4 regions of the Ruegeria sp. N11 genome follow, and region 1 is predicted to be linked to each of the others. Evidence: riboswitches for the same ligand, from Rfam matches in the RefSeq annotation. Region 1 holds a riboswitch; each other region holds the start of a gene.
The links. Region 1 has a riboswitch for cobalamin ahead of ACR0J8_RS05700 (DUF1636 family protein). Riboswitches for the same ligand answer to the same signal wherever they lie in the genome.
Positions count from the first base shown of each region.

Region 2: linked by a shared signal. The riboswitch ahead of ACR0J8_RS20915 (DUF1636 domain-containing protein) and the one ahead of ACR0J8_RS05700 (DUF1636 family protein) in region 1 are both predicted to bind cobalamin.
Region 3: linked by a shared signal. The riboswitch ahead of ACR0J8_RS11530 (DUF4198 domain-containing protein) and the one ahead of ACR0J8_RS05700 (DUF1636 family protein) in region 1 are both predicted to bind cobalamin.
Region 4: linked by a shared signal. The riboswitch ahead of ACR0J8_RS02650 (hypothetical protein) and the one ahead of ACR0J8_RS05700 (DUF1636 family protein) in region 1 are both predicted to bind cobalamin.

Region 1 is NZ_JBQFLX010000004.1:134,599-142,312, forward strand. It holds gene ACR0J8_RS05690 (ABC transporter substrate-binding protein) at 1-356, opposite strand, end outside; gene ACR0J8_RS05695 (ABC transporter ATP-binding protein) at 375-1,160, opposite strand; gene ACR0J8_RS05700 (DUF1636 family protein) at 1,157-1,513, opposite strand; cobalamin riboswitch at 1,615-1,817, opposite strand; gene ACR0J8_RS05705 (Mur ligase family protein) at 1,926-3,662, opposite strand; gene cphA (cyanophycin synthetase) at 3,678-6,479, opposite strand; gene ACR0J8_RS05715 (cyanophycinase) at 6,503-7,390, opposite strand; gene iadA (beta-aspartyl-peptidase) at 7,447-7,714, opposite strand, start outside.
Region 2 is NZ_JBQFLX010000025.1:276-7,989, forward strand. It holds gene ACR0J8_RS20890 (HlyD family secretion protein) at 1-1,185, opposite strand, end outside; gene ACR0J8_RS20895 (hypothetical protein) at 1,178-1,516, opposite strand; gene ACR0J8_RS20900 (LysR substrate-binding domain-containing protein) at 1,680-2,555, opposite strand; gene ACR0J8_RS20905 (YybH family protein) at 2,823-3,329, shown strand; gene ACR0J8_RS20910 (hypothetical protein) at 3,501-3,836, opposite strand; cobalamin riboswitch at 4,324-4,531, shown strand; gene ACR0J8_RS20915 (DUF1636 domain-containing protein) at 4,626-5,006, shown strand; gene cobW (cobalamin biosynthesis protein CobW) at 5,003-6,058, shown strand; gene cobN (cobaltochelatase subunit CobN) at 6,062-7,714, shown strand, end outside.
Region 3 is NZ_JBQFLX010000009.1:123,831-131,544, forward strand. It holds gene ACR0J8_RS11510 (pyridoxal phosphate-dependent decarboxylase family protein) at 1-389, opposite strand, end outside; gene ACR0J8_RS11515 (fumarylacetoacetate hydrolase family protein) at 601-1,299, shown strand; gene ACR0J8_RS11520 (winged helix-turn-helix domain-containing protein) at 1,303-2,517, opposite strand; gene ACR0J8_RS11525 (LacI family DNA-binding transcriptional regulator) at 2,522-3,547, opposite strand; cobalamin riboswitch at 3,906-4,105, shown strand; gene ACR0J8_RS11530 (DUF4198 domain-containing protein) at 4,235-5,020, shown strand; gene cbiM (cobalt transporter CbiM) at 5,027-5,638, shown strand; gene ACR0J8_RS11540 (cobalt ABC transporter permease) at 5,635-6,216, shown strand; gene cbiQ (cobalt ECF transporter T component CbiQ) at 6,216-6,998, shown strand; gene ACR0J8_RS11550 (energy-coupling factor ABC transporter ATP-binding protein) at 6,995-7,651, shown strand; gene ACR0J8_RS11555 (AraC family transcriptional regulator) at 7,697-7,714, opposite strand, start outside.
Region 4 is NZ_JBQFLX010000002.1:141,468-149,181, forward strand. It holds gene nudC (NAD(+) diphosphatase) at 1-667, opposite strand, end outside; gene ACR0J8_RS02635 (bifunctional 2',3'-cyclic-nucleotide 2'-phosphodiesterase/3'-nucleotidase) at 845-2,725, shown strand; RNA gene ffs (signal recognition particle sRNA small type) at 2,765-2,863, shown strand; gene ACR0J8_RS02645 (alpha/beta hydrolase family protein) at 2,863-3,771, opposite strand; cobalamin riboswitch at 3,937-4,157, shown strand; gene ACR0J8_RS02650 (hypothetical protein) at 4,245-4,652, shown strand; gene ACR0J8_RS02655 (protein-tyrosine phosphatase family protein) at 4,654-5,157, opposite strand; gene ACR0J8_RS02660 (DNA polymerase III subunit gamma/tau) at 5,328-7,088, shown strand; gene ACR0J8_RS02665 (YbaB/EbfC family nucleoid-associated protein) at 7,184-7,528, shown strand; gene recR (recombination mediator RecR) at 7,590-7,714, shown strand, end outside.

The DNA of each region.
Region 1 (7,714 bases):
GTCACGTCTCCGCCCGGCTTCATCCCGTAATACCAGCCCGCGAAGAACATGTCGGGTTCGACGGCCACAAGGTTCTCGACCGTTGGGTATTTGGGCGCAAGCTCGGGAATATCGCCGCGCAGCGTATCGAATTCCGGGCTGGTTTTGTACCATCCGGTGATGCCGGTCAGCCCGACGATCTTGTCTTGCAGACCCAGCGCAAAGGCCATGTCGGTCATGTTCATATCGTGCACGACAATCCGCTCGGGTGCAGTTTCAAAAACTAGCGACTTGCCGCAATTGTCGACGGCAATTTCTTGTGCCGACGCACCGCCTGCCAGGGCTGTGGTCAGGACCACCGACCAGATCTGTTTCATTCAAAGATGCTCCTAGGGTTAGTTTGAGACCGAGGTTTTTCGGATATCCAGCGCCGGAATCACGCGGCCCTCATGGTGAAAGCACAGGTAGTCGACGCCAAAGGTTTCCCGGACCCGGTCCGAGGTCAGCACATCGGCCACGGGACCAAAGCCCGTGAGCCGCGCGGATTTCATCATGGCCACGTGAGTGGCGAATTCGGGGATCATGACGAGGTCGTGGACGATCATGACCACCGTTATGCCCAACTCGGCAACGAGCGACAGCATCCGCCCCTTGGCGTCGGGGTCCAGATGGTTTGTCGGTTCGTCCAAAAACAATAGTGAAGGGTTCTGTGCCAGAGCACGCGCGATATGCGCGCGTTGACGTTCGCCCCCGGAAAGTACGCCCATTCGTTTTTCCGCCAGATCACTCAGACCTGTCAGGTTCAAAACCCTGTCCAGTTCGGCGGCGTGGCCCTCTTTCGACCGGTCAGCCCGGATCGGGATTCGCCCCAAGGCCACATATTCCCGCAAAGACAATCTGCTATCCGGCAGCTCGTGCTGGCTGACAACAGCGATCATTCGGGCGCGCTGGTTGGCGGGCATGTGTTTCAGGCTGCGCCCATTGATCAAAACGTCGCCCAGCGCCAGTTCGGCTGTGCCGCACAACAGGTTCAGAAGCGTCGTCTTCCCGGCCCCGTTCGGCCCGGCAATTGCAAGGATGGCACCTTCTTCCAGTTCGAAAGACGCCGCTTGCAGCAGTACATCACCATTCAGCGCATAGTACTCGACGTCACGCACGGCAAGAAATGCAGAGGTCGTCATGAATGCTCCTCCAAAGTCATTCGGGGCAAACGGGAAAGGGTTTTGTCAAAAAGCGCGCTCGGCCTGTCGGACGCGCAGGTCCATCCATCGGCACTGTTCTGATATTGCAACGCGAATTCGGCCAAGGCCGCGATGTCATGCGGGGTCCGGATGTCGCCGAACAGGTATTGGGCTTTGCCGGCGGCCTGAAACCCAACAGTTGTCGGCTGCGCACACCCGGCCATGCAATCGACCGTGCGAATGGCAAACGCGGACGGCAGCGCATCTGACAAAGAAGAGCGTATTTTGTCCGCAGACAAATCACCGTTGCATGTCGAACAGATCAGAAGAACATGATCAGTGGCGTCTGACATGGTCCGCTCCACTTGTTGCCAAGCGCGGACAGAAGGTGCTGATCATGTAAACACGTGACTGACGTGCCATCTAAGCCTCCTTCCAGGGCGCCCCGCCCCGGGTTGGTTGAACATTGATGGCAGGTCTCCTGACTCGCGGGTCCTTGCTTGGCCTTCCTTCCCGGCCCATTCGGCCAGTGGGTGTTTGGCGTCGCTCACCGCTTACAGTTGCGGGGGCAGTTACGGACTTGGCCCACTGGGCCGCACCGTATTCCCTTTTCATCCCTCGGGTCTTCCTTCGGGAACCATCTTCTAGCTAAGTGCCTCAGACCCGGGCATGCGTCAATACAGAATTGTTGCCAGGACACTCTGTTCGGCGGCGGAGCGGCATCCATCGGTAACTGCCCGGGTGCCTCGCGTTCAGCGTGCCGGTTCAATTCTCCAGCAGTTTCAGAACCTGTTCGCGCTCGGACAAGACCAGCAACAGGGCAAGATCGCCCGGTTCGATCTGATCCAGTATTGTCCTGCTCGCCTCGACCGGGGAAGGCGCGCTCAGGATCTGCTCATCCCGAAGACCGTTGTTCATTGCCGCCTGCTTAATCAGCTTTGGAATCTCACCAAGGTTGCGTCCCCGCAGATAACCCTCAAGCTCGGCAGCGACGATCACATCCGGCTGGAACCGCAATGCCGTTTGCGTGACATCGATGATGTCCTGATCGGACCGGTCCCCGGCATGGCTTAGCAGTATGAAGCGGCGCTTTGCCGGAAGTCCGGACAAAGCCTCGCACACCGCTTCGACCGAATGTGGGTTATGCGCAAAATCGACAAAGACGCGGGCGCCGCTATGGGAAAACTCGTTGCACCGGCCCGGATTATCTTTGGCGTCTGGCTTGAAACCGGACAATCCCGTGCGAATGGCCTGCATCGGGATATCCAGTGCGCAGGCCAGACACAGCGCAGTCATTGCGTTGAGGATATTGTACCTGGCAGCCCCACCCATAGCGAGCGGTACATCGTGAACCGAAATCACCGGTTGTTCCGTGGAGCCATCGAAGAACACGATCATCTCGTCCCGCAGGAAGGCACAACAATGTCCTTGCTCGCGGGATTGTTGGATCAGTGCGTTTTTCTGGTCCAGCGAGAACCACCAGATCCTGCAGGACGTGTTCAGCGCCTCATCCCGGACAAAGGGGTCATCCGCGTTCAGGGCCAGAACGCCATCTTTCTTAAGGGTGCGATGCACGGCGAACTTGGCCTGCGCCAACTCCGGAACCGTGTTGACGCCGTACTGACCCAGATGATCATTGGCGACATTTGTGACAGCCGCAGCCGAGGCGGCATGGGTTGGAAGACCCCGGCGCAGGATTCCGCCACGGGCAACCTCCAGACAGGCGACTTCAAGCCGCCGGTCGCGCAGCAGCATGCGCGCTCCGCCGGGGCCGGAATAATCACCACGGTCGAGGATGTCGTCGCCGACGCGGACAAACTCGGTCGAGGTCAGCCCGGCAACCTTGCCCGCCGCCCGGGCGATCGCCTCAAGCAGCCGGGTCGTTGTGGTCTTGCCATTGGTTCCGGTGATGAAGGCGACGGGGATGTTGTGCAAGGCGTCCCACTCGACTTCATCAGGCGCAGGCAGAGCGTTCCAGGCCCAGGTCCGGCTTCCGACCCCGTGGCCGATCGAAATCTCGTCGTCGTCACACAGGATATCGACGCCCCGCGCCGACGCCGCCTGGATCAGGGCGATCAGGGCCGGATTTGCCTCTTTGGCCATGACGTCGCGGACGTTGGCGATCATCTTGTCGAAATCGCCGGGTGTTTCCCCGACCAGCGCCGCGGCACAGAAATGCCATGCGGTCTGGACCGCAAAGATCGCTGAATATAGCTGATCCATCGGCGCTGAAATCGCAAGGTTCACGCCGCCGGTGAATACCCGATATGTCAGCTTTTCTTGGTGCCAGCCGAGCGCATCCAGCACACGACGTGCATGATGCTGCCACAGCTCAATGACACGCGAAGACTGCTCTTGGTCAAAAAAGACGTCCATGATTGCGCCCGGGTGATCCCAGAGCAACCCGGGCCCGGTCAGCCGGCGCGCATCGTCTACCCGAAACGCGCCACTGGTCGCGCTGGGGATGGTCAGCGCGGTCTCAAGCTCTTCAATTCTGTCCATTCCGGTGCCCTCGGCTCAATCCGCGTCTTCGCTGATTTCGCGGGCCAGACGCACGCCGCGCTCGTCCCGGATCAGGGCCTGATCGCTATCGAACATGTCCTCGAAAGAGGTCTCAACAGGGGCAGGCTTGGCGATCGCTTCAGCTTCGGGCGCGTCGCCATCCGAATTGAAGTAGATGATCTGTTTCCAGCAGCGGGTGGTGTCGTCGCCGAATATCACCAGCAGATCGCCGGGAGCTGCCATTTCAAGACCCGCCGTCACCGCTTCGACCTCATCAGGGATGATTGTGATCGCCTCATCCGGCGTGCCGCCTGCAATCAACGCCTGCCGCAGCATCTGAGGAATTTCGTCATGCCCGCGTCCGCGACGGCGGTCGTCAGCCTTGCAGATGAAGTGGTCAAAATGACCGGCCAGCGCCGCGCCCGCATCCTCGACGTCCTCGTCACGACGGTCACCGGGCATCGATACGACGCACAGCCTGCGGCCCTTGATCTCTAGCTGGTCGGCCAGCGCCGCCATTGCCTTCAGGGCGGCGGGGTTGTGGCCATAATCCAGGATTACCTTGAACGGATGTTCGTCATAAACGTTCATCCGCCCCGGTGCCTGGAAATAGCTGGTGTCAAAGGTCCGCAGCCCGTGGCGGATATTGTCCAGATCAACGCCAAAACTATAGGCCATGGCTGCAGCAAACATGGCGTTCTGCACGTTGAAGATCGCCTTGCCTTCCAGTGTCGCCGGGATCAGGTGCGACCAGAGCACGGGGATATGCAGGCCATTGTCGTAGATGGTCAGCATGTCGCCGTTCATGCCTTTTTCCAGCACGATGGCCTTGCCGCCTTCCTTGATATGTTCTTTCACAAGACTGTGGCCGGGATTGGTCGTGACATAGAAGATCTGACTTGCCCCGGCATAATCCGCCATCTTCAGGCAGTTGATGTCGTCGGCATTCAGAACGGCCGTATCCGTGGCGCTTTCCACCACGACGCGTTTGACCACGGCAAGCTCTTCGACCGTGTTGATGCCACCCAGCCCCAGATGGTCGGCCGATACGTTCAGACAGGCGGCAACGTTCGAGCTTTGATAGCCCAGGCCCGAACGCACCAGCCCGCCACGCGCGGTCTCCATCACGGCGAAATCGACCATCGGATCGCGCAGCACGATCTGGGCCGACTTGGGCCCGGTCATGTCGCCCTTGACGCTCAGCTTGCCATCCACATAGACCCCGTCAGTCGAGGTCATGCCAACGGTCTTGCCGCTGGTTTTCATGATATGGTTCAACATCCGCGATGTTGTGGTTTTCCCGTTGGTTCCCGTGATTGCCGCAATGGGGATGCGTGTCTTGTCCCCGACCGGGAACAGCATGTCGATCACCCGACCGGCAACATCGCGCGGTTGGCCTTCGGACGGAGCTACGTGCATCCGGAATCCGGGGGCTGCGTTCACCTCGACAATCGCGCCGCCGATATCCTTGTAGGACTTGGTGATGTCGTCGATCAGAAAATCGACGCCGCCTACATCCAGCCCAACCGCCATGATGGCGCGTTCAGCCATGTCGCGGTTGTCGGGATGAACCACATCGGTCAGGTCGATGGCCGTGCCGCCTGTGGACAGGTTCGCGGTAGAGCGCAAATAGAAAACCTCTCCTTCCGGCAAAACGGTTTCTTCGGTCACACCGGCGTTTTCCATCAGGCGTTTGGCCTGATTGTCGATTTCCAGCATGGTCAGCACTTTTTCGTGCCCGATGCCCCGGCGCGGATCCTGGTTAACGATAGCGACCAGTTCCGCAATCGTATGCTTGCCATCCCCCATCACATGACCCGGAACCCGTTTGGCGACGGCGACCAGCTTGTTGTTCACCACCAGCATCCGGTGATCAAATCCTGTAATGAAGCTTTCAACCAGAATGGCGCGGCTTCGCGAGTGTTCCTTGGCCTCAGCAAAACCGGCCTCGACCTCGGATTCCGAGTTCAGATTGATCGATACTCCGCGGCCGTGATTGGCATTCAGCGGTTTGACCACCACCGGAAATCCGATCCGGCCAGCTGCTTTCGCGGCTTCGCGGGCCGAATAGACCATGCGCTGTTGCGGCACCGGCAGGCCCAGATCGTTCAGCAGATTGTGGGTATCTTCCTTGTCGCAGGAAATCTCGACCGAGATATGTTTGGTCTCGGACGTGATGGTCGCCTGAATACGGCGCTGATACTTGCCATGCCCGAACTGAACCAGCGATCCTTCGTTCAGGCGGATCCATGGAATGTCACGTTCTTCGGCGGCCTTGACCAACGACCCGGTCGAGGGACCGAATTCCTTGCGCTGGGCACGCAGAACAAAGCTGCGCAACTCGTCGTCCCAATCGAAATCGGGATCGAAATCATAGTCCAGGGCTTCCTTGAGGTTTTGCGGCAGCAGGTGCATCAGCAGGCGCATGGCCAGTTTCCCGGCATCAAGTCCCACGTCGCGCTGGCGGTATTCGTAGACCATATTGTACTGGCCGGGTTCGCCCGTGCCCCGCGTCCGGCCAAATGTCACATCCGTGCCGGCCACGTTCTGAACCTCGATGGCACAATGTTCCAGCACGTGACCCAGCCAGGTGCCTTCATCCTCGCGCAGACGGCGGATAAAGCCGCCGGGCTCGCGGTAGGAACAGCCATGCTCGGCAAGGCCGGGGAGGGCCGCGACCAATGCGTCGATGAATTCGGGGCCTATTCGGGCCGAGGGCCAATCTTCCAACAATCCCAGATCAATGACGTGTCGAATAACCGGAAAACTTGCCCAGACGTTGGGACCGACGAAGACATTGGTAGAGATTATTTTCATAAGGCTCCTCGTTTATTAATTGTTCATTTCCCCCCGGAGGCGTCCTCATCGCCGGACAAATCGGGCAAGGTGCAGAACGCCATATGCTCATCTGGCGGAAAGGCCTGGCGAGCCATCAGGTCATAACGGCACCCTTCGCCCAGAACGTCAAGCCGAAGACCCAAAAGGCTCAGTGCTTCGCCCCGGCGTGCATCCCACATCGACGAATGCGTCAGATGGCTGGCATCCACGACCGTGACCGTGCCGCTGCCAACAACCTCAAGGACGTTGTCGGGGCCGATAAAGGCGGCGGTGTCCTCGTCAATTCCAAGGCCGATCAGAAAAGGGTTGAAAGATGAGGCGGTTAGCAAACGCCCCAGCCGGTTGCGCTGGGTAAAATGCTGGTCGATGATCACCGCGTTGGTCAGGCCCATGCCCGGTGCAAGCGTGATGTTGCCTTCGGCGGGGGCCGAGTTGCTGCTGCCTCCGGCGACCATATGTTCGGACATGATCGACGCCCCGGCAGAGGTTCCGGCAACCGGCACGCCCGCCGCATTCCGGCGGCGGATTTTCTGCGCTACCAGCGTTCCGCCGAGAATCGCGGACAGGCGCAACTGGTTGCCACCAGTCATGAAAATGCCGGTCGCCCGGTCCAGCATTCCGGCGTAATCGGGGTTGTCACAGTCGGCGCGGCGCGAGATGGGCAGGAATTCGACCTGACCCGCGCCAAGCTCGGAAAAGATGCGGTTATAGTCCGGCCCCGTTTCTTCCAGCATCGAGGCGGTCGGGATCACAACGATGTCGGCATCCGCGCCGCCTGACAGCTCCACGAACTTGCGGTGGATCTGCATTTCCTTCACGCGGTCTTCGCCGCCACCAATCGGAATGATGAACCCGCGAGGGGTGTCTGCATCAACGGGTGCAGGGCACATGTCAAGATTACCTTCTTCGTCCTGATGCGGTGCAGCCGCCGGGGCCGCACAGGCGCTTATATTTGTTCATACATGCCGCGCCGGGCTATTAGGGCGCTGCGGACATGCCATTCCCCCCGCGCCATCACATGCCGTATGCCAAGGTTTTCGTCAAGAACCACCAGATCGGCGTCTTTTCCGGCGCTCAATCGGCCTTTTCCACGCAATTTCAGCAAGTCGGCGACATTTGATGTCAACGGGCGCAGAGCCTCATCCAGAGGTACGCCCATGCCCACCATCTCGGCCAGCGTTTCGGGCAATGTGTCAGACAGGCCAACGCCAAAA
Region 2 (7,714 bases), on a different contig from region 1:
CGCGCGCAAGACGATCGCGTTTGCGATACCCATCCCGTCCACAATCCGTGCAAGAAAAGCCGAAAAACCCGTTATTTCACCGGCATCAATTTCCTTCGCCCGGCTTGTATAGGCAACGCCGACGCATGAACTTCCCGGGGGGATATCTTCCAGATGTTTCGGGAAGATTGGCGCAAGAAAGGCTGTCACAGTGCCGGGGCGCGCCCGATCCTGCTGATCCAGCAGCGCGTCCCCCGGCCTGAATTGCCCCGCAGCAATCGCGTCTTGCACCTCGTCCACGACCATCGGGATTATGGTCAAGGGTTTGGATGCGCAGGTGATTTCCACCAGCATGCCAGGCTTGAGCACGCTGGCTGAAATCTGACCGAAAGCCGCTATGAAACGCCCTTGTCCTGAGACGTCTGGCACCAGAATGCCAGCGGGACGCAGAATTGGGTTAACGATGTCGCCCGGCTTCAGGAGGAATTGCGTCACAACCCCGTCCACCTCGGCGAATACGGTTGATTTCGAGATCTCGTTTTCGGCCTCCCGAAGCACGGCGCGCGCGCTTTCAAGCTGCGCAGGAAGAAGTGAGGTTTGGCGAAGCTTGGCACCATCGAGTGCCGCGAGTGCGGCTGCGCGACGGCTCTCCGCCCCGGACACTGCCGTCTGCAACCGCTCCAGCTCCTGCTCGCTCACAACAGTATCGTTTCGCTCGGCAAGCTCTAGGCGTCGATCCAGATCGCTTGTGGCCTGCGCAAGATCTGATTCTGCCGCCTCAACACCAGCGGCGGCTGCCGCGATTTCTGTTGCGGTCAGACCCAAAGCGGCCTCGATCTCTTCTATACGGCGTTGAGCGGTATCTGCTGCTGCTTCCTGTCGGGTCGTGTCCAACCGGAAAATGGCGTCACCGGCATCAACCGCATCATTGTTGGCGACATACACCTCTGAGACGCGGCCACCGCGATCTGACAGTATGGTAACCGTGCGAAATGCGGCGGACACGTTCCGCGTTGAGGGGTGAAAATAGAAGATCACTGTGATCAGCGTAACGGCCAGTATTGCGCAGGCGGTCAAACCCCACCGCAATTCATACCAGACGTTGAACAGGGTTATTTCATGGCCCCATCTCTTGCCCTGCTTATAGCGACGGTACAGGTAATCCGGGACAATCGTGATCAATGCAGAGAATACCAACTCAAGCATCGTGGTTCTCCGAAAGGTCCACTTCGGTCCTGAGCGGGAATATCTCGTGCAGAGGCACAGCGGCAATCAGAATGGCGGCGATCCAGAAGGCATTGTTCAGTGTGAACAGCGAGATCAACCCAAGCACACCAACCAGTTGCATTTGAACCTTGTGCGCGCCTGCCGCCATGCGGTCGGGGATAGCCTGCACGGTAAAATACAATGCGCCGAAGCCCAGCAGGACAACGACAAGAAGAAACCCAACAACGATCAAAAAGCCGTCTGTTTCCCCCGGAGGTGTCACCCAAAACGGGAGCCGCGCCATCGCCTCATCAGAGATAGAGCTGTTCACGTGAACCTCCTGTTTCCAAATGATCCCCGGCAAGGATAAGCGATTGAAATCAAAAAAACCAATCCTGCACGAGGCAACTCTGATCAGCCCCCGGCCCGATAGCGTGAACATAATGACGGGCCAGTGCCCGATATGACGTTGGACGGAATCCAGTTCGAGGTTCTCAAGCCTCCTGAGAAAGTGGTGCGCACGTCACTTCAAGCCATTTCAAGAAAGCACCTACCTGATCGGAAATGCGCCCCTTTCGGTAGACCGCAAAGTAGCAGGCCACCCATTTCGGCGGCACGTCGATAGCTTCCAGTCTGCCTTTATCCAGGTACTTTTTGACGGTCACTAGAGGGCTTAGATGCAATCCGTAGCCTTGCAAGGCGGCGTCCAGCTCGAACTTCGATCCCCCCGGATCAACAAGCTGAACGTCGTCGACGCGCAGGCCGAAGTCCCGGACGACACCTTCAAAGACTTGGGAACCGATGCTCTTGTCCTGTATCCACGGCACATCGGTCAGGTTTTTCGCACCCAACCTGACAAGCTCTGGTGTGCCGCATAATACGAACGGCGACTTTAGAAGCAGTTTCTGGGCCGCGCCGCTCCAAACATGGTTTGGCGGGCCTCCGCGTATCGCAATGTCAAAGGCTTCGAGATCGACGTCCCACGAATTTCCTTCCGCAGCGAAGGACACCTGGATGCCGGGGTGTTCCGCCCAGAAGCCGCCAAGACGTGGCATGATGACCGCGTCGACAAATCGGACAGTCGTAGACACACTCACACCGCGAGCGGCCTCCTGAGCCGTCACATCATCAATGCCTTTTGCGATCTGCTCGAATGCGTCGTTGAGGGTGCTGGCCAGCGTCCGACCGGCCTCGGTCAAAGCAAGTCCACGTCCCTCTCGGCGCACAAGTGGAATCCCCAGATCAGCCTCAAGCTTTCGCACCTGTTGGGCAATTGCGGCAGTGGTTACGTTCAGTGAACGCGCCGCAGCAGAATAGCCGCCTAAACGGCCGGTCGCCTCAAACGCCCTGAGGGTCGAAAGCGGCGGCAACTTATGCCAGTCAATAAGGTCATTCAGTAGAAATACTTAATGATTGCTATTTTTTCCTGCCTCGCAAGGTACACCAAACGTAACTATTGTCGAGAAATACACCCGATACGAGTTGAACAATCAGTGGTGTAGCTATCTGAAATTGCGATTGCCCTAAAAGCCTGTCGAATTGCGTTGCAATACGATCGTCCTGCAATGCGTTTTGCGTTGATAGGCGGGTTTGAACAACCGGCAAGGTCCAATCGCCGCAAATGCTTGGAGGCCGATATGACTATCAGGATAACCATGCTTTTTACTGGAATAGGGTTGGCTATCGCGACACCGGCGCTGCCCGACACCAGAGCCGACACTCCGCAAGCCGCACACGTAGCGTATCTTGCAGCGATCAACTCGAACAAACTGGATCAATTCCTTGAGACGGTCACTGATGACGTGGTCTTCATCGCACCCGGTGCGCCTGTTATGGAAGGCAAAGCCAAGGTCGGGCCTTGGGTGCGCGGGTATTTCGACGCCGTTCACACCAGTTGGAAAAAGCAATCGCTGGAATTTGTTGTGGCGGCGGACTGGGCGTTTGAGCGTTATGAGTTTACCGCCACCGATGTTCCGCGTGACCCGGGCCCTGCCACTGTTTCCACGGGCCATGGCATCAATATCTACCATCTCGAAGATGACGGAACATGGCGCGTGGCGCGGGATATCTGGTCCAACGCGAATACCTTCAGCGCCGGCAGATCAATCGCGCCCGCGTGTTCGGGGCGTGCCGAACCTTGCTGATCAAAAGATTTGATTGGTTGGCACGCCGCCCAGATGGCTTGGACACATACTGGATCGGCCGCTTTTAACCGGGTTCCGTCCACGGCCAACTACATTGGCCTCAGGACGGAACCAGGCAAGTACTTTTCTCGGCAACCGAAAGGCCCAACCCGCAGACCGGGCATTAGCGAATTACTGGGCCACAACTTCCTTGCAGCTGCCTTTGCCCCATCCGGATTTGCTGCCCGAAGCCGAATAGTCAAACGTGCCAGTCTTGAGATTCACGTTGTAATTCAGGGTAAAGCCGTCACCGATATACAGGTAAGTCAGGGTGTCGAGGCCGGGATACACCTCAGCCTTATTGTCAATATCACCAATGGTAATATGCCCTTTGTTCTGGCCTTCGTATTTGACCAGCGTGGCCGCCATTTCCGGATATTTTGCATCCGGCGCTTCACACTCGAACACCCGGTCTTCCGCAACTGCAGCGACGGGTAAGAACACAAGAAAAGCTGCTAACTTTTTCATTTTTTTGTTTCCTGGCATATTCTGTTCGCCGACGCCCGCTAAGGACAGTTTGAGGCATAATTTTGCAAAAATTCTGGCTACTCTGTGCACGGCAAGACGGCCATCAGATTCGATCTCGAAGCGGTCGTTTTTGCCGGGTCTTGCGCGAATACTGAAATGGAGTACCCCGAGCCGGTCGGAACGGCGGCTACTTAATCAACGAAACCCCAATCCCTCGGTTTAGCGATGCTCGGAGATGACGGTCGATTGGTCGCCGCAACGTCCACACACGGCCTGCCCCAGTGGCTCTGAAGCCGAATCTGCCCCGCCTGGCCGGGTCCCGCCGACCCCTTCCAAAATCAGCGAACATCACACTGAACCCCTCAATCACGCAGGATTTCCGGCGCAGCAAGCGCCCGGCGATGCCGCTGAGTGACCACCTCAGGTCGCTTTTCCCTTCCGGCGGCAAAACCGCGCATCCTGAAGCTTGACAAGTCCCCCGCCTGTGCCGCATGTCCGACCCGTTGGTGTCCATCCCTGGATGGATGAAAAGGGAATGCGTCAGCGGTTTTTCCGTCAAACGCAGCCGCCCCCGCGACCGTGACCGGAGAGGGTGCCCATAGCCACTGGCCGAAAGGCCGGGAAGGCGGGACATCTGCCAGAGCAAGCCTCTGACATCCGCAAGCCGGGAGACCTGCCAGCACCCGAAGAAGAAACCGGGCGGGGTGTTCCGGTGTCGGGTCCATGTGCAGACGCGTGGCCCGCATGAAACCCCGTCCCCCGCGAAGAGGATTTGGGGGGATGAGAGACATGACCGAGACCGCACCAGTCGAGTTGCTGGTCTGTACCACGTGCCGCCGTGGACTGCCCGTCGAGGATGATGAAAAACGCCCCGGCACATTGCTGCACAAAGCGCTGCAACAGGCCGACCTGCCCGAAGGCATCACGCTGAAACCCGTCGAATGCCTGTCGAACTGCGATCAGGGCTGCTCGATCGTGCTGCGCGGTGGACCGGGTCGCTGGACCTTTGTCTATGAGAACCTGAACGAAGCCGAACACGTTGACGTCATTGTCGACGGTGCGACCAAATATCTGGCGACCGAGGACGGCTTGGTCAAATGGCGTGAGCGCCCCGAACATTTCCGCAAAAACTGCGCCTCCCGCATTCCCCCGATTGGAGCCCTGAAATGAGCACTCTTGAGAAACTTCCCGTCACTGTGATCACCGGCTTTCTGGGCTCAGGGAAGACAACGCTGGTCAAGCACCTGATGCAGAACCCGCAGGGCAAACGTCTGGCGGTCGTGGTCAATGAATTCGGCGACGTGGGCGTCGACGGCGATATTCTGAAATCCTGCGCCATTCCCGATTGTCCGGCAGAGAACATCATGGAACTGGCAAACGGCTGCATCTGCTGCACCGTGGCCGATGATTTCATTCCGACCATCGAAGCGCTGATGGCGCTGGACCCGCGCCCCGATCACATTCTGATCGAAACCTCCGGCCTCGCCCTGCCCAAGCCGCTGCTGAAAGCCTTTGACTGGCCCGATATCCGCTCGAAAATCACTGTGGACGGCGTGATCGCTCTGGCCGATGCCGAGGCGGTCGCGGCAGGTCGCTTCGCTCCGAACGTCGAGGCGGTGGATGCCCAGCGCCTGGCCGATGACTCGATCGACCACGAAACGCCTCTTTCCGAGGTGTTCGAGGATCAGATATCCTGCGCCGATATCATCCTGCTGACCAAGCCCGATCTGGCAGGGCCAGAGGGTGTTGCCAAAGCCAAAGAGGTCATCGCAGCCGAGGCCCCGCGCCCGCTGCCCGTCGTAGAGGTTGCCGAAGGCGTCGTAGACGTCCGCGTCGTGCTCGGTCTGGAAGCTGCAGCCGAGGATGACATGGACGCGCGTCCGTCGCATCACGACGGTCATCACGACCACGAACATGACGACTTCGAAAGCATCATCGTCGAACTGCCGGAGCAAAGCGATCCACTCGATCTGGTTGCCAAGATCGAACGTCTGGCCAGGGAATTGAACATCCTGCGCGTCAAGGGCTATGCGGCAGTTGCCGGCAAACCGATGCGTCTGCTGGTTCAGGCTGTCGGTGCCCGGGTGCGTCATCAGTACGACCGCCCCTGGGAACCCGGCGAGGAGCGCCGCTCGCGTCTTGTGGTCATTGCCGAGCACGACGACATCAAAGAGGCCGAAATCCGGGATATCCTCGTGGGTGTGACCGAGGCCGCCGAGTAAGCCATGCACGTCGTCTTCCGCGAAAGCCACGGGCTTGAAGAAACCGAGACCCCGACCGATCTGGGCCAGAGCCCGGCGGATCTGGTGATGTTGTCCTTTTCGGACAGTGATCTCGGTGCTTTCGCGGCAGGCTGGCATCGCGGCGGTGGGCCGGAAGGGCGAATGCCGACGATGCGTTTGGCCAATCTGACGGCGCTGAAACACCCTCTGTCCGTTGACACATATGTGGAACAGACGCTTGACGGCGCAAAAGGTATCCTGATCCGCCTGATTGGTGGGGTGCCTTACTGGTCATACGGGCTGCAGCAGGTTCTTGCGCTGGCGCAGGCCAAAGGCATCGCGCTGGCGGTTCTGCCTGCCGACGGGCGTGAGGATACCCGGCTGGACGACTATTCCACCCTGCCCGTCTCGACCCTGCGGCGACTGGCGCATCTGTGCGACACCGGCGGCGAGGTCGCGGCGCAGGCCGCTTTGGCGCAGATGGCATTGGCGGCAGGTCTTTATGCCGGGCCGGTGATGGGGGCCAAAACCCTTCCGGAATGCGGTGTTTGGTGCCCTGACCGCGGCGTAACCCCGGTCGAAACCGCATTTACGAACGATGCGAAACGCATCATCGTCACTTTCTATCGCGCCTACCTGACCTCCGCCGACACCGCCCCGGTCGCCGCGCTGATCCACAGCCTGCGGGCGCGTGGGTTCGAGGCAATGGGCATGTTCGCCCCTTCCCTCAAGGCACCTGCCGCCGCCGATTGGTTGCGCCGAAACATCGTTGCACTGGAACCTTCTGCGATCATCAATGCCACCTCCTTCTCGGGCAAAGGTGCGTCGGGAACCTCTCCGCTTGACGCGGCGGGTGTGCCGGTTTTCCAGGTCGCTCTGGCAACTTCACGCCGCAAAGCGTGGGCCGAGGCCGAACGCGGTCTTTCCCCCGCCGACCTTGCCATGCACGTCGTGCTGCCCGAAGTGGATGGGCGGATCTCGGCAGGCATCGCCTCATTCAAGGAACCGGGCAAACGCGATCCGCACCTGGAATATTCCCGCTTTGCCCACCGCGCTGAACCTGAACGGATCGAAGCGATCATTGATCGTGTAACCGGCTGGCTGAATCTGAACGACCGACCCAAAGCGGAACAGGTGCCGGTTCTGGTTCTGTCCACCTACCCCGGCAAGGACTGGCAGATGGCCCATGCCGTGGGCCTTGACGCGCTGGCATCAGCCGAAGCGATGCTGTCAGATTTGCAATGCGCCGGGTATGATACAGCCCCAGCCGAACCGATCGCCGACACATTGCTGGGCGCCCGGATTTCCTGGTCGCTCGAAGATTACCAGGCCGCGCTTGCACACTTGCCGGATCAACTGAATACGGACCTGCAAACAGTCTGGGGCAAGCCCGAGGATGATCCGACCTTTGTTGATGGCGCGTTCCATTTCACCGCGCTGCACCGGGGCAAGGCGCTGGTCGCGCTGCAACCCGAACGTGGCACGCCTGAACTGCGCGATGACGACTATCACGACCTTTCGCGCACACCGCGTCACAGCTATGTCGCGTTTTACCTTTGGCTGCGCAAAAGCCTGCACGCCGACGCACTGATCCATATTGGCGCCCATGGCACTCTGGAATGGCTGCCGGGAAAATCCGTTGCCCTGTCCGCCAAG
Region 3 (7,714 bases), on a different contig from region 1:
TCCGGCAAATCCAAAGCCTGCCGCAACCAATCCATCATCCGGGTTTCCATCTCGGTTGCAGCGGGCGAGGTTTGCCACAACATACATTGCGGTGCGATGGCGCTGGCCAGAAACTCACCCAGAACCGATGGGGCCGAGGCGTTGGAGTTGAAGTAGGCAAAGAACCGGGGGTGCTGCCAATGGGTGATGCCGGGCATTACGATCTGCTCAAAATCCCGGAAGATGTCTTCCATGGGCTGGGCGGTTTCGGGCGGTTCAGACGGTAACGCATTCAAGACCTCACCCGGTTCGCACCGTGCCCGGACGGGCCTGTCGCCAACGGTTTCGTGATAGTTCTGCGTCCAGTCAGCGACTTTTCGGCCCCATTCCGCGAATTCGTTCCACTGCATGCTGTTCCCCGTGTTTCCGCCTGATCCGGGATGTCCCGGGTGTTTGAATTTCCGGGGCAGTGAGAGTTATCCGGAGCGAAAGGTCAATGCGTCTAAGAAACCCGAAGTCTTGAATGTCAGGTCAAAAGGGTGTGCATCTCGGTCGCCAACGTCTTGCCAGTGATGGGAAGACACCTAAGATGCCCGGCGATGTTTCAAACTGGGGGCTGTCATGCAGGACAAGCTGTTTTCTCTTCCCGACCCTGTTGCGATACCGGTTGTCGGCGAGCAGGCCGAATATCCGGTGGGCCGAATTTTTTGCGTCGGGCGGAACTATGCGGCCCATGCGGCTGAAATGGGAAATACTGTGGACCGCGAGGCGCCGTTCTATTTCACCAAGTCCGCACCAAACGCCATCCTGACCGGAGCGACCGCGCCATATCCGCCGGGTACAGAAAACTATCATCACGAAATGGAGCTGGCGATTGCGATCGGTCAGCCGGTGTTCCGCGTCAGTCGCGAGCAGGCTTTGGGCGCGGTGTTTGCCTATGGGTGCGCGCTGGACATGACCCGCCGCGACCTGCAAATCCGTGAACGGAACAAACAGCGCCCGTGGGATCTGGGCAAGGATCTGGAAAACGGTGCCGTTTTTGCGCCGCTGACCCGGTCAGAGAACTGGTCGCCGGACAAAGACAAGCGCATTCATCTGAGCGTCAACGGTGAAGTCCGGCAGGATGCGACCCTGGACGAACTGATCTGGAAAATAGATGAGATCGTCAGCCATCTTTCAAATTACTATCACCTTCGTCCGGGCGATCTGATCATGACAGGCACCCCGGCCGGTGTCGGTGCGGTACAGGCCGGTGATGTGATTGATGGCGGAATTGACGGTCTTGAATCGATCCACCTAACCCTGTCACAGGCTGAATAGAGCCTATTTAGGGTCTTTCAGCCAGCCGTTGGCAAGCTCAACACGATCAAGACCGGCAAATCTGCGCACCCGGTCCAGCTCGGCCTCCAGACGCCGGGTGCGGGCCTCTGACCAGCGCAACTTTCGCTCGGGCCAGACGGATTGTACCCGCAATTCGCCGCTATCCCTGTGGGCCTTCATGTCGATCCGGCCGATCAGCCGATCACCTTCGAGCAGGGGGAAGACATAATAGCCGTAGGTTCTTTTGGGCGCGGGCACAAACACTTCGATCCTGTAGTGAAACCCGAACAGGCGTTCGGCTCGGTTTCGATCCCGCAGCATCGGGTCAAACGGGCTGAGCACGCGAATTCTGCCCGGTGGCGCGGGCAGTTCAGGGGCCTCTTCAACCAATCCCGGGCGGGAAAACACTTTCCTTGTACGCCCATTCGCGCAATTGATTTCGACTTCCTCAATTGCGCCGTTTTTCTGGGCTGCGGCGCACCAGTCTTTCGCCTCGGCCGCGCTGACCGTATCCCAGAACGCAGCCAGTTCGCCCGATGTTGCAAACCCCAACCTGTCCAGGGCGGCGTTGCACAGCCAGTCCACCGTTCCTTCGGCATCGCATGGTGCATAACCGGGGCACAGATGAGTTTCTATCACCCGTTCGGTCAGGTCGTAGCGTTTCTGAAAGCCATCCCGGCCAATGACGGTCAGCGCGCCCGAGCGCCACAAGAACTCCAGCGCGGTTTTGGACGGGTGCCAGTCCCACCAGCCGCCCGATCCTTTCTTTTCGTCCTTTCCCACATCGGACGAGGATACCGGACCGTGATCGCGGATGTGCAGCAGAACCGAGGCGAACTGTTGTTCAAATCCATCCCGCCGCCAATTCTTCCAGCGGGCTTTCAACAAATCGGCGTCGCGCTGAAAGCGCAGGTGCCAATGCCGGTAGAACTCCATCGGAATGACGGCGGCGTCATGTGTCCAATGCTCGAACAGCGCCCTGTCCCGTTCATACAGGCGCTTCAGATGTGTGCTGCGATAGGTGGGCCTGCGCGAAAACAGGATCATGTCATGGGCGCGGGCCACAGTGTTGATACTGTCCAGCTGAACAAAACCAAGCCGTCGGATCAGGTCCAGAAGATCCGCGCCCTTTGCGCTGCCCGACGGGGTTTCGGACAGCAAGTGACGATCCATGAACACCGCACGGGCTGTCCGGTTGTCCAGTTTCGGCAGTGCCAAGACTCTAACGCCGCTTCAGTGTGTCGCCGTAGCTGATTTTTGGCGTCAGGGTTACGCGGGTTTCAATCTCGGCTTCCGGGTCGGCCAGCTGTGCCGCGATGATCCCTGCGGCCTGGCGGCCGATTTCCAGCCGGCAGGCATCCATGGTTGCCAGTTTGCGGGGCAGACCTTGCAGCAGTTCGACATTGTTGAACCCCGCCAACCCGATCTGACCAGGGATGTCGATCCCCTGATCCAGCAGGTACAACAGCCCGCCAGCGCCGATCATATCATTGGAATAATACAGAAAATCCAGTTCCGGCGATCGTTCCAGCATCGCCTGCGTCATCTCGCGCCCCTTGGCCAGTGCCGACCCGCCCGAGTAGAACTCGCGGTCCTCGATCTCGATCCCGTGTTTGCCCAGAACCTCGGTAAAGCCCTCGAAACGTTTGCGCGCGCGGTGGTCCAAAGGCATCTTGGTCCCCATGAAACCGATATGCTGGTATCCGGCCTTCAGAATGGCCTGCGCCATTTCACGGCCGGCACGGCGGTGTGAAATGCCGACCATCGCATCCACGGGTTTGCCGTCGGTATCCATGATTTCGACCACCGGAATGCCCGCGGAATCCAGCATCGCCCGGGCCGCTTCCGTGTGTTCCAGGCCTGCGATGATCACGCCCGAAGGCCGCCACGAGAGCATCTCGTAAAGGACCTTTTCCTCTTTTTCCGGCAAATAATCGGTCACGCCGACCACTGGCTGCAATTCGGTGTCTTCCAGAACCTGATTGATGCCGGTCAGGACCTCGGGGAAGACCATGTTGGACAGTGAGGGGATGATGACCGCAACCAGATTGACCCGGCTGGATGCCAGCGCACCCGCAATTTTGTTGGGCACGTATCCCAGCTCTTTTGCGGCGGCCAGAACCCGTGTTCGGGTCGCATCCGATACATCACCCCGATTGCGCAGGACCCTGCTGACCGTCATTTCGGATACCCCCGACGCTTCCGAGACATCGCGAAGGGTGAGCGGGCGTTTTGTTTCTGTGGTCACGAGGCACCTGCACTGTTGTTTTGCCCGATGGTAGCGTGAACACGGCGACAAGTACAACAACTCTGCTTCTGCATCGGGCGCTGGGCCGGTCGGACCTTTTGTGCATCGGAGCGACCCTACATATTTGTAACGAGTTCAATTAAACACGCGAGTCAACGCCCGCAGTTTCAGGCCTAAAAATCTCAAGTCCGCGAACTGAACCGACGACTATTGAACACATAAAGAGATCTAGGAAAACACACACACTCGCGGTGGCGCATACCAAACCGCGTAGCAAGCGCGAACATGCAATTTCTGATTTCGCAAATGGCCCATGCAACGCCGCAATCAATTGTTGACCGTGTCTTACATATTCTGGCATGAACGCGCCATGTTCGGTTCCGGGGACATCTTCGGAAGCAATAGGGAATGCAGTGCGGCACATTTTGCCAACTCTGCAACTGCCCCCGCAACTGTAGGCGGCGAGCGCGGCTGATAATGCCACTGGGGTATCCCGGGAAGGTTAGTTTAGCGCTTTGACCCGCAAGTCAGGAGACCTGCCGAACATGCGCCCTTGGAAGGGGCGTTCATCATCGGCGACGGGGTGTGCGCCGGATCTGTTTGCCCGACAAGGCAGATGGCTTCGCGTTCCCCATCGTCAAAGCAGAATTGTTCCGGGGAAGGCGCGACGTGAGAAGGACTCGATTTGTGAAAAAACTGCTGGTGGCTGCAACGGCTGCTTTGGCGATGCCTGCATTGGCGCAGGCCCATTTCCTGCTGGAATATACCGACGACACGATGATCGAACGCCCCGGTGACGTTCCGGTCAAACTGGTTTTCTGGCACCCGTTTGAAGCTGGTCACGTGATGACCCTGGAAAAACCGGAAGAATTCTTTGTGATCCACAACGGTGAAAAAACCGATCTGATGGGTACGCTGCAAGAAACCACCTTTGAAGGACCGGACAACATTGCCAAAGCGTTCCTGGGCTCGATTCCGGTGAAGCGCTCGGGTGACTATGTGGTGGTTACAGTTCCTGCGCCTTACTACGAAGAATCCGAGGATATCTATATCCAGCAGATCACCAAGGCTTACCTCAACCGAAACGAACTGCCGACCGATTGGGATCAGCCGCAGGGGCTGGCCGCCGAGATTCTGCCGCTGAACAAGCCTTACAACATCATCGCCGGGTCAACCTTTACCGGTCGCGTGTTGAGCGAGGGACAGCCCGTCGCCGGCGCAAAAATCGAAATCGAGTACATCGCCGCAGCACCGGACATGACCGGCACCGGCGCGAAGGACGCCACCGTGTCCCCATTGCCGGGCGGCGCGTTGGTCGCGATTTCGGATGACAACGGATATTTCACTTTTGGTGTGCCAAAAGCCGGGTACTGGGGCTTCGCCGCTTTGGGCGTGGGCCCGGAAACCGAGCATGAAGGCAAAGAGCTGAGCCAGGATGCGGTCATCTGGATCCGCGCCTGGGATCTGGAGTAAGCCTGAATGCACATCGTCGACGGAGCCCTTTCCAACCCTGTCGTGATCGGCGGTGCGGTCGCCGCGGCTGGCGGGATCGCATTGGGCCTGAAATCGCTGGATCTGGATCGCATTCCCACGGCGGGCGTGTTGTCGGCCAGCTTTTTTGTCGCCTCGCTGATCCATGTGCCGATTGGCCCGTCGTCTGTGCATTTGATTCTGAACGGTCTGGCCGGGCTTCTGCTCGGCTGGGCCGCCTTTCCGGCCCTTTTTGTCGGCTTGCTGCTGCAGGCCGTGTTCTTTGGTTTTGGCGGATTGACCGTGCTGGGGATCAACACGGTGAATATCGCCCTTCCGGCGGTGCTGACCTGGATGATCTTTGGTCGCCTGATCGCACGTGGCTCACCTGTTCAGGGGGCGATCTGGGGCGGAATTGGCGGCGCGTTTTCGATCGCGGCCACAACGGCTTTCGTCGCGGTTTCGCTGGCGCTGTCCGGCGATGAGTTCCTGCCCGCTGCCAAGCTTGTCTTTTTCGCCCACATTCCCGTCATGGCTATCGAGGCCGTGCTGACAGGTTTTGCCGTTCTTCTGGCCCGCAAGGTCAAACCGGAACTTTTTGTAAAGGTTGCGTCCACATGAAACAGTTGATCCTTGTTTGTACGCTTGCTCTCGCCCCGCTCCCGGCTCTTGCGCATAAGGTTATTGCAGGCGTTTTTCCGGCAGGCGACGCAATCGAAGGCGAGCTGGGGTTTTCCAATGGCGATATGGCCGCAGACCAGGAAGTCATCGTCTATGGCCCCGATGGCTCTGAACTGGGACGCACAGTAACCGATACGGACGGTTTCTTTCTCTACAGCCCGACCAAAGCTGTGACTCATACATTCAAGGCAGATCTGGGTGCAGGGCACGTCGCCGAAGTTGCCATGCCGGCCGACGAAGTGGCCGAAATCATGGGGGTCGAAGCCGAGCTTTCTGAAACAGCCACGCCGGTTGCATCTGCGGATGGCGCGGCAGCGGTGACAGTGGCCTCGCTCTCGGATGAGGAACGAGCGGCCATCGCCAAAGCGGTGCGCGACGAAACCCGCCCACTGCGGCGCGAGATCGCCGCCTATCGCGAGCACAATGATCTGCAGAACATCTTGGGTGGTATTGGCTATATCATTGGTCTGTTCGGCATCGGCTTTTACCTGGCCGCGCGTAAAAAGATGGCCACCTGATGGCACATGCGCTGGAACCACAGGCCAAAACACTGGCCGAGGCAGGCAAAGCCGCCCATTTCGGGATGATCGGAGACTACGATCCCCGTATGCGCATCGTGCTGGCCTGCATCTTTGCCATCGTCACGGTTGCCCTCAACAGCATTCCGGCGCTGATCGGCGCTTTGTCCGTCTCGCTTGGGTTACTGGTGATGTCACGCTTGCCAGTCGGCCGGACCCTCAAGCGTATGGCCATGATGGACAGCTTCATCATCTTCATGCTGGTGTTGCTGCCATTCTCAATGCCCGGTGACGCGATGTTCACGGTTTTTGGCTTTCCGGCCAGTTGGCAGGGCCTTTGGAAAGCTTTCGAGATTGCACTGACGGCCAACGCGGTCATCCTTGCGCTGATGGTTCTGGTCGGAACGATGGAACCTGTGACGCTTGGACACGCTTTGCACAAGCTGCGCTGCCCCGAGGCGCTTGTGCACCTTTTGATGTTCACCATCCGCTACATCGAGGTGTTGCGGGAAGAATACCTGCGCCTGCGCGGCGCGATGAAGATTCGCGGATTTCGCCCCGGCACAAACTGGCACACCTACCGAAGCTTCGGGTATCTGGTCGGCATGATGCTGGTGCGCGCGATTGAACGGTCAGAGCGGATTCTGGCGGCGATGAAATGCCGGGGGTTTTCCGGGCGTCTTTTGTTGCTGCAGGACTTTAACATGACACGACGCGATCACATGTTCGCCGCGATGCTGTGCACCGTTTGCCTTGGCCTGCTGTTCCTGGATTATCTATGACGATCCTCAAGCTTGAAGACATTTGTTTTGCGTACCCTGGCCAGCCACCAGTGCTGGACGGCGCTTCGCTGCAGCTTGAACCGGGGCAGCGCCTCTCGATTGCGGGCCCGAATGGCGCGGGAAAGTCTACCCTGTTTCGTATTGCCCTTGGCCTGCAAACGCCAAGCGCCGGGCGCGTGACCGTCCTGGGAAAGGAAAGGCGCGTCGAGGCGGATTTTCACGAAGTCCGCCGTCAGGTCGGGCTGGTTTTTCAGGATCCCGATGATCAGTTGTTTTGCCCGACGGTGGCGGAAGACATCGCATTTGGTCCTCTCAACCTCGGGCGCAGCAAGTCCGAGGCGCTTGCCATCGTCGACAAGGTGCTTTCCGATCTGGATCTGTTAAACCTGCGTGATCGCATTACGCACAAGCTCTCTGGTGGAGAGAAGCGGCTTGTGACCCTTGCAACCGTTTTGGCGATGGAGCCGGAGGCGCTGCTTTTGGATGAGCCCACCAATGCGCTGGACGCCAAAAATGAAGCGCGACTTCTGGAAATTCTGCGAAGCCTGCCGCAGGCTATACTGCTGGTAAGCCACGCACCATCGTTTCGCGCGGCATTGGCACCAGACACGCTGGAACTGCGAAACGGGCGGATTGTCAGCCCAAGTGAATGACCTGTTCGCACGAGCTATGCGAATGTCCGCGACGGAGTGCCGTCGTCAGGAAGCCTGCGCGTG
Region 4 (7,714 bases), on a different contig from region 1:
ATCCCGCAAGCAGCGAGTACATGCCTTCGGGCCAACCCGGAGACCGCCCCATCAGGACCGAGTTTCCATGGGTAATCAGCATGATCACCACAGGGTCGGTACGCGGAAAATGCTGCCCGCCACAAGTGGGGCAGCTGCGCTGCCACCCCGCCTGTGCAATTTCACTGGCAGCCCCGCAACGCGCACAGAACCGGTGCGTTTCATGCCAGCCGATCACGGCCTTGGCCGCTGCCGCAAGCTCGGCATCGCGGGCGCTCAGCCGCGTCATGATCCGGCGCAATTCGGCAAACACGTACCCGTCCGGCAGGTCCGGATGCTGCTGCTCGGACCGGTCTACAAAAGCACCGATATCCGACAAATCCTGCCCATCCGCCGACCAGTCCGATATATCCGCCGCAAAAATCGGTGCATCGTCTTCACGAAGGCCCAGAAATACCGGGGCTTCCACAACCCCTCCGGGACCTTCGCGCACCAGGCTATGTGCCATCGCGACCAATCCAAGCCGGTCCAGACCTTCGCCCTGCACCAATATCTTGCCACGCCAGACCAGCAGGCATTCGGCGCGTGGATCAGTTTTCATCTGTTCCAGCCTGTCCGAATCTCCCCGGAGATGCGCTGCGCGATCCAGGACCGAGCCGCCAAATGTCACTGTCTCCGCGTTTTTCATTTAATATCCTCAGTGTGTTGCGCACAGGGCTGCCACGACTGCCGAGTTGTTGCAATGCCAATTCATGAACACCTGGACGTGGCAATGCCGCTGAATGGTCCCACCGGCGCCAAGTTATTTGCACTTACTCATTCTTTTGGTGAACATGGCTTAGATTGAATTGCCCAAAGTAGAAAATTGCACCCGACCACTGTTTCGTCTCAGCGCCAACACACTTCAGCCGGTCGCATTCGGATTTTGGCCACGACCGATCTGCATATGAATCTGACAGGGTTCGACTATCACGCGGATGAACCGGATCCGGCGCGGGGCTTCACCCGAACGGCCAGCCTGATCCGCGCTGCCAGAGAAGAAGCGCAGAAAGACGGAGCACTGGTATTCCTGTTCGACAACGGAGATGCCCTTCAGGGAACGCCGTTTGGCGATTGGGCGGCAGAGCAGACTGATGACAACCACGTGTTGATTCAGGCCTTCCGGGAACTTGGCTATGACGCAATCGGACTGGGCAACCATGATTTCGACTTTGGCCTGCCGACGCTGAATCGTATTCTGGACGGCGCACCGTGCCCGGTGATTTGCAGCAATGCCCGGCAATTGACCACCGGGGCCAAATGGAATGACCGCGCAATACTAGAACGCTCTCTTCTGATCGACGGCGTCGAAACCCCGTTTCGTCTGGGTCTTTTGTCGATCCTGCCGCCGCAGACGGAGCAATGGAATGCCCACAGGGTTCAGGATGTGGTCGTGTTCGAAGATATTCTGGAGGCCGCGCAAAAGACGGTCGAGGCCCTGCGCACGGACGGCAGCGATGTGATTGTCGCGCTGGCGCATTCGGGCCTTGGACCTTCGGAACCCGCGCGCGGATTGGAGAACGCCGTCATACCGTTGGCCGCGATCGACGGGATCGACGCCATTGTTGCAGGCCATACGCATCTCACACTTCCCGGCAAGGATCACGAAGGGCTGGATCATACGGACGCAACCCGGGGGCATGTACATGGCAAACCGGTTGTCATGCCTAGCGTCGCCGGGACGCATCTTGGCATCATCGACCTGCATGTGCAGAAAACCTCTGCCGGGCCATGGAAGGTTGTCGGGCAGCAGGTTCAGCTGCCTCCTGTTCTTTCCCGGCACGGGAACGGAGCGGTATCCGAAGACCCCGGAATGCGGCATCTGTTCAGTTACGGCCACAAAGAAACCCGTGCACTGGCCTCAAGACCCGTGGGCCACAACAATCAAAGCCTGCAAAGCTATTTCAGCTTTTGCGCACCGGATCGGGGCCTCGCTTTGGTCGCCAGCGCCCAGGCAGCGGCATTGAACCTCCATCTGGACGAAGACCTACGGGGGCTTCCACTGTTGTCCGCTGTTTCGCCCTGCAAGTTCGGAGGCCGCGCGGGACCGCGCTCCTACACGGAAGTACCGCCCGGAAAGGTTCGTTTGCGCAATGTTTCGGATCTTCATTCTTTCCCGAATGAACTGCGCGCCGTGCTTGTCACCGGCGACATGGTCCGTGACTGGCTTGAAATGTCGGCGGGCATTTTCAATCAGGTTGATGCAGGAGCTGTCCGCACTCTGACCGATGAAACACGGGCCGGGCATAACTTCGATGTGCTGTTCGGCCTGACCTATCGGATCGATCTTTCTCAGCCGGCGCGTTTTGATTCTCACGGAATGCTGGTCGATCCCACCGCAAACCGTGTCTGCGAGATTTGCTGCGGTGGAATCCCTATTGAACCCACCCAGAAATTCGTTGTGGCCCTGAACAGTTACCGGGCCAGCGGCGGCGGACACTTCCCAGTTGCGCATCAGGCCCGGCAGATCGATCTGCCGACCTTACCCATCAGGGACGTCCTGCGCGACTATCTTTCGGGGGGATTACCGGGCGACCCGATGCAATCTGCGCCCTTCCCCTTCAGCCTTGTCCGGCTTCCCGGCCACGCTTCGATTCTGAAAACCGGGCCGGGAGCAAGGGCGCATCTCTCCGAACTGGACGCATACGATCCGCATGTGCTGGGGCATGACCCGGAAGGCTTTCTGCGGATCAGACTGTCACTCTGACGGGTTGTCTTCCTGGCGCAACTTCCCTATATCGACGATTGAGAGGTTGGCGCGGGCGAGCGCCTCGCCAACCTGGTCAGGTCCGGAAGGAAGCAGCCACAACGAGCCCCGCTTGGGTCGATGTCCAACCTCTCACTTCATCCCGCAATCGTCACATCTTTCCGGTCGGAACGGACTTGCTGCTCCGCAGACTCGATCAGCCTCGGCCAGACCGCTTTGTTTTTGCGCGCAAAAACACCAATGTGGCCAATGGATTTCAGCCCGAAATCCTTTGGTTCAAGCACATGACGGTTGGCGTCCGGGCCGTATAGCTCGGCCAGCCTCCGGACCGCATTTTCAGGCACCATCTGGTCGTCCGAAATCGCAAACAGGTCAACCGGACCACCGGCCCGCGACCAGGTCACTGCGGGCAGGCCTTGGCCAATTTCAGGCAGATAGCTGTTCGGCGAGGTGCACCATTTTCGCCATTGCCAGTAGACCTTTGACGGCAGGTCCGAACCAAACCCAATGGCCTTGCCGGGCAGATACCCCAGCATATGTACTGCAAAAGGCGCATGCCCGTACCAGAAGATTCCGGCCAGCCCCCGGTAGGGCCAGGGATGATCCGACAACGTAACCAGGCCGGAACACACACAAATCATCCGGTCGATCTGATCCACATCCGATTGCAATGGCCCAAGCATACCCCCCAGCGAATGACCAATGGTCCACTGCCGCGCACTTGGGAATCGCCGCCGCATCTCGGCCCGGGCCGCGGGAATATCGATCAGCGCCCAATCGAACATGGTGACACGCGAATCCTTCAAACGCCCCGATAGCGATTTTCCGAAATCGCGGTAATCATAGGTCAGACAGGCAATGCCCTGCTCTTCCGCCAGCCACCGGGCAAAATGCTGATAATAGTCCTGGGGAACGCCGGTCGCGCTGTTCAGAACAACTACGATATCAGGCGCTGCAACAGGCAGGTACAGACGACCCGACAGCATAGCCGTCCCGGCGGGAAATCGTATGTCTTCGGTCAAGACCTGTTCCTGTATGTCCAACATCTCATGCTCCGCTCTCAACTGAACAGTTCAGTTCACCTATCTGTCAGGCCAGTCGCCCGCTCAAGTCAACCCGGTGCAAACATGACCAAACGTCCGCTTTCCCGACCACGCATCGGACCAAATGCCTCGGCCCGCGCAATGCGCTTGACTCGGGGACCCCGCAACCGCTAGCGATGAGGCGATGGTTTCCGCGCCCTTTCCGGGGCCGGGATGAAAAGGGAACACGGTGCGGTTCTGTCTGGCATTGCCGGAAGGAACCAAGGCCGAGACTGCCCCCGCAACTGTAAGCGGTGAGCAATGCCGAAACACCACTGGCCGAAAGGCTGGGAAGGTCGGCAAAGCGATGACCCGCAAGTCAGGAGACCTGCCATCGATACTGAAACCGAAACTCGGGCGGGGTGTCCGGGCAGGTCCTGATGGCATAGCCCCGTCACACCTGATCCTTGCCCCGCGCCGCGCGCGGAGGGCGCATTATGATCTGGAAGACAAGGACACACGAATTTTCTGCCACTGTGTGCCAGCGCACCGGCAAACCCTGTCCGGCACTGGCGCAAATGGCGCGGGCTCTGACGCGCGCCGTGGCAAGCGCCGGCCCGGCCGCAACCCCGCAATTCGCCATTGAAGGCAGCAGCGAGCTTGCCCATTGCCCCGAAGGGTGCATGGCCCGGTTCCACGCGCGGCCAGACAAAATCCGGGTGTTTTGCGGAACGAATGAGGAAACTCCGGGCGACAGGTTGGAGGATTATGCAGACATGATGTTCTGCGCAGAGTTCCGTGCGCTGCCGTCCGCAATTCTGTCGGACCCGCCCTGCGCCATGCTTGAAGCTTCGGCCCTGGCAGGTCGCCAAGTAGCGGCCCAGGCCGGACATTTGTCGGCCTGACCTACGGGTCCGCGCTGGCCGGAATCAATTGCGTGGCCCATGCCAGTTGTGCATCTGTTTCAACCGCACAGGGCCGCACCGCCCTCAACCGTTTCAGGGCTGCACCCGGTTGCTCGCCACATTCGACCATCAGGCGCAACACCACCATTCCGGACCGGCCACAGCCGCCCCGGCAATGCACCAGAATGCGCCCGCCCCCTGACAGGGCATGGCGGACGGCCGCGCTTACATCGGGCCAGCGCGCGGTCACGGCGTCGGGGGGTGCACCGAAATCTTCGACCGGCAGATGGACCCAGCGGCAGGCGCGCGCCTGAATGTCGGTTCCGAAGTCACGCGCGCCGTCCTGCAGCATCTCGACTTCGGTCGTCATTGAAATGACAAGACCTGGCTTCCAGTCGGAAATCGCATTCAGGTCCTGGGCATATTTACCCCCGCGCCCCGGCATTGATGTCAGGGCCAGAGTACCTCCTCCGACCTGCAGCGCATGAATAATCATCTGAGACATGCAACGCGCCCTCCTTAATCGTTACGCACAAGAATCCGGTCAAAAATGCTTTCGCCTTCATTTTTACGCGCATCCCGAAGCATTCCCAAATGAATTTCGCGAACCGGCTGTGGACGCAGGCGGCGGCGCACTCTACGCTGCACTTCTGATACGAATCCGACAGAGCAGAAATGACCGACTCGCCACGCCCCGCTTATCAGGTTCTTGCCCGCAAATACCGCCCGGAAACCTTTGCCGACCTGGTTGGTCAGGATGCCATGGTGCGCACCCTGAAAAACGCGTTCGAGGCAGACCGGATCGCGCAGGCCTTCATCATGACCGGCATCCGCGGCACCGGCAAAACGACAACGGCGCGGATCATCGCCAAGGGCATGAACTGCATCGGCCCCGATGGCGACGGCAAACCGACGACCGAACCCTGCGGCCAATGCGAACATTGCGTGGCGATCATGGAAGGCCGCCATGTCGACGTGATGGAGATGGACGCGGCCAGCCGCACGGGCGTGAACGACATCCGCGAAATCATCGACAGCGTCCGCTATCGTGCAGCCAGCGCACGCTACAAGATCTATATCATCGACGAGGTTCACATGCTTTCGACCAGCGCGTTCAACGCGTTGCTCAAGACGCTTGAAGAACCGCCCGAGCATGTGAAATTCATCTTCGCCACGACGGAAATCCGCAAGGTTCCGGTGACGGTCCTGTCGCGCTGCCAACGCTTCGACCTGCGCCGGATCGAACCCGAGGACATGATCGGTCTTCTGAACAAGATCGCCGCCGCCGAGGGCGCCCAGATCGCAGAAGACGCACTGGCGCTGATCACCCGAGCGGCCGAAGGTTCGGCGCGTGATGCAACTTCGCTGCTGGATCAGGCGATCTCGCACGGGGCCGGGGAAACCAGTGCCGATCAGGTCCGGGCGATGTTGGGCCTGGCGGACCGGGGCCGCGTCCTGGACCTTATGGACATGATCCTGCGGGGCGACGCGGCGGGGGCTCTGACAGAGCTCAGCGCTCAGTACGCCGAGGGTGCCGATCCGCTTGCCGTGCTGCGCGATCTGGCCGAAATCACCCATTGGGTGTCCGTGGTCAAAATCACGCCGGACGCCGCCGAGGACCCGACCGTTTCGCCCGACGAACGCGCACGCGGTCAGCAAATGGCCGAAGCCCTGCCGATGCGCGTTCTGACCCGCATGTGGCAGATGTTGCTGAAAGCACTCGAAGAGGTCTCAGCCGCGCCAAACGCCATGATGGCAGCGGAAATGGCCGTCATTCGGCTGACCCATGTGGCCGACCTGCCAAGCCCGGAAGAACTGATCAAACGTTTGCAGGACGCACCTCCACCCACGCCGAACGGAGGCCCCGGTGGCGGCATGGCCGTACCCTCGCACGCCCCGGTACAACCTCAGGCATCGGCAAGGTCTTCCTACGTTTCCGCTCCGCATGGCCCTGCCGGCGCGCCGACTGCGGCCCTGGCACAGGACGTCCAAACCGCTCTGGCGCGCTATCCGACCTTCGAACATGTGGTCGAACTGATCCGGTCAAATCGGGACGTAAAGCTGCTGGTCGAGGTCGAAAACGGTGTGCGGCTGATGGCCTACTCACCGGGCCGGATCGAATTTACGCCGACCGATCATGCCCCGACAGACCTTGCCCAACGGCTGGGTACGGCGCTGCAGCGCTGGACAGGCAATCGGTGGGCCGTGTCCATCGTGGCAGATGGCGAAGCCGCCACGATTGCCGAGGTCCGCGACGCGGCCGACCTCGCGCTAAGGGCCCAGGCCGAGCAACACCCGCTGGTTCAGGCGGTACTCATGCAGTTTCCCAAGGCGCGCATCAAATGGATCGAAACCCCGGAACAGCGCGCCGCCAAGGTCGAAACCGAGGCTCTGCCCGAGGTCGAAGACGAATGGGACCCGTTCGAAGAGGACTGAACATCTGCCTGGAAGACAGGAGGATGCCCATGCCCCTTGTGTCACGCAGCCACCCTTCGTATTTAGGCGTCAAATCGATTTACAGGAGAAACCCGATGCTCAAAGGTTTAGGCGGTCTGGGCGATATGGCCAAGATGATGAAATCCGCGCAGGACCTGCAGACCAAAATGACCGAAATGCAGGAAGAACTGAACAACCTCATGGTTGTCGGCGAATCCGGCGCCGGTCTGGTCAAGGCCACCGCCACCGCCAAGGGCGAACTCAAAGGTCTGGACATCGACCCGTCGATCTTCAACGGCGACGACAAGGAAGTGGTCGAGGATCTGATCCTGGCCGCCATCAAGGACGCGCAGACCAAGGCCGCCGAGCGCTCTCAGGCGGAAATGGCCAAGCTGACCGAAAGCATGGGGCTGCCGGCAGACATCAAGCTGCCGTTCTGATCTTCATCTTTTCCAAAATACTCCCGCCGGAGGCTCCCTTCGGTGCCAAACAGGACAGGCCGTGAGTTCGAACAGCGACATCGACAACCTGATCGACCTGATGGCCAAGCTGCCGGGCCTTGGCCCGCGCTCGGCCCGTCGCGCGGTTCTGCACCTGATCCGAAAACGCGCCCTGCTGCTGACACC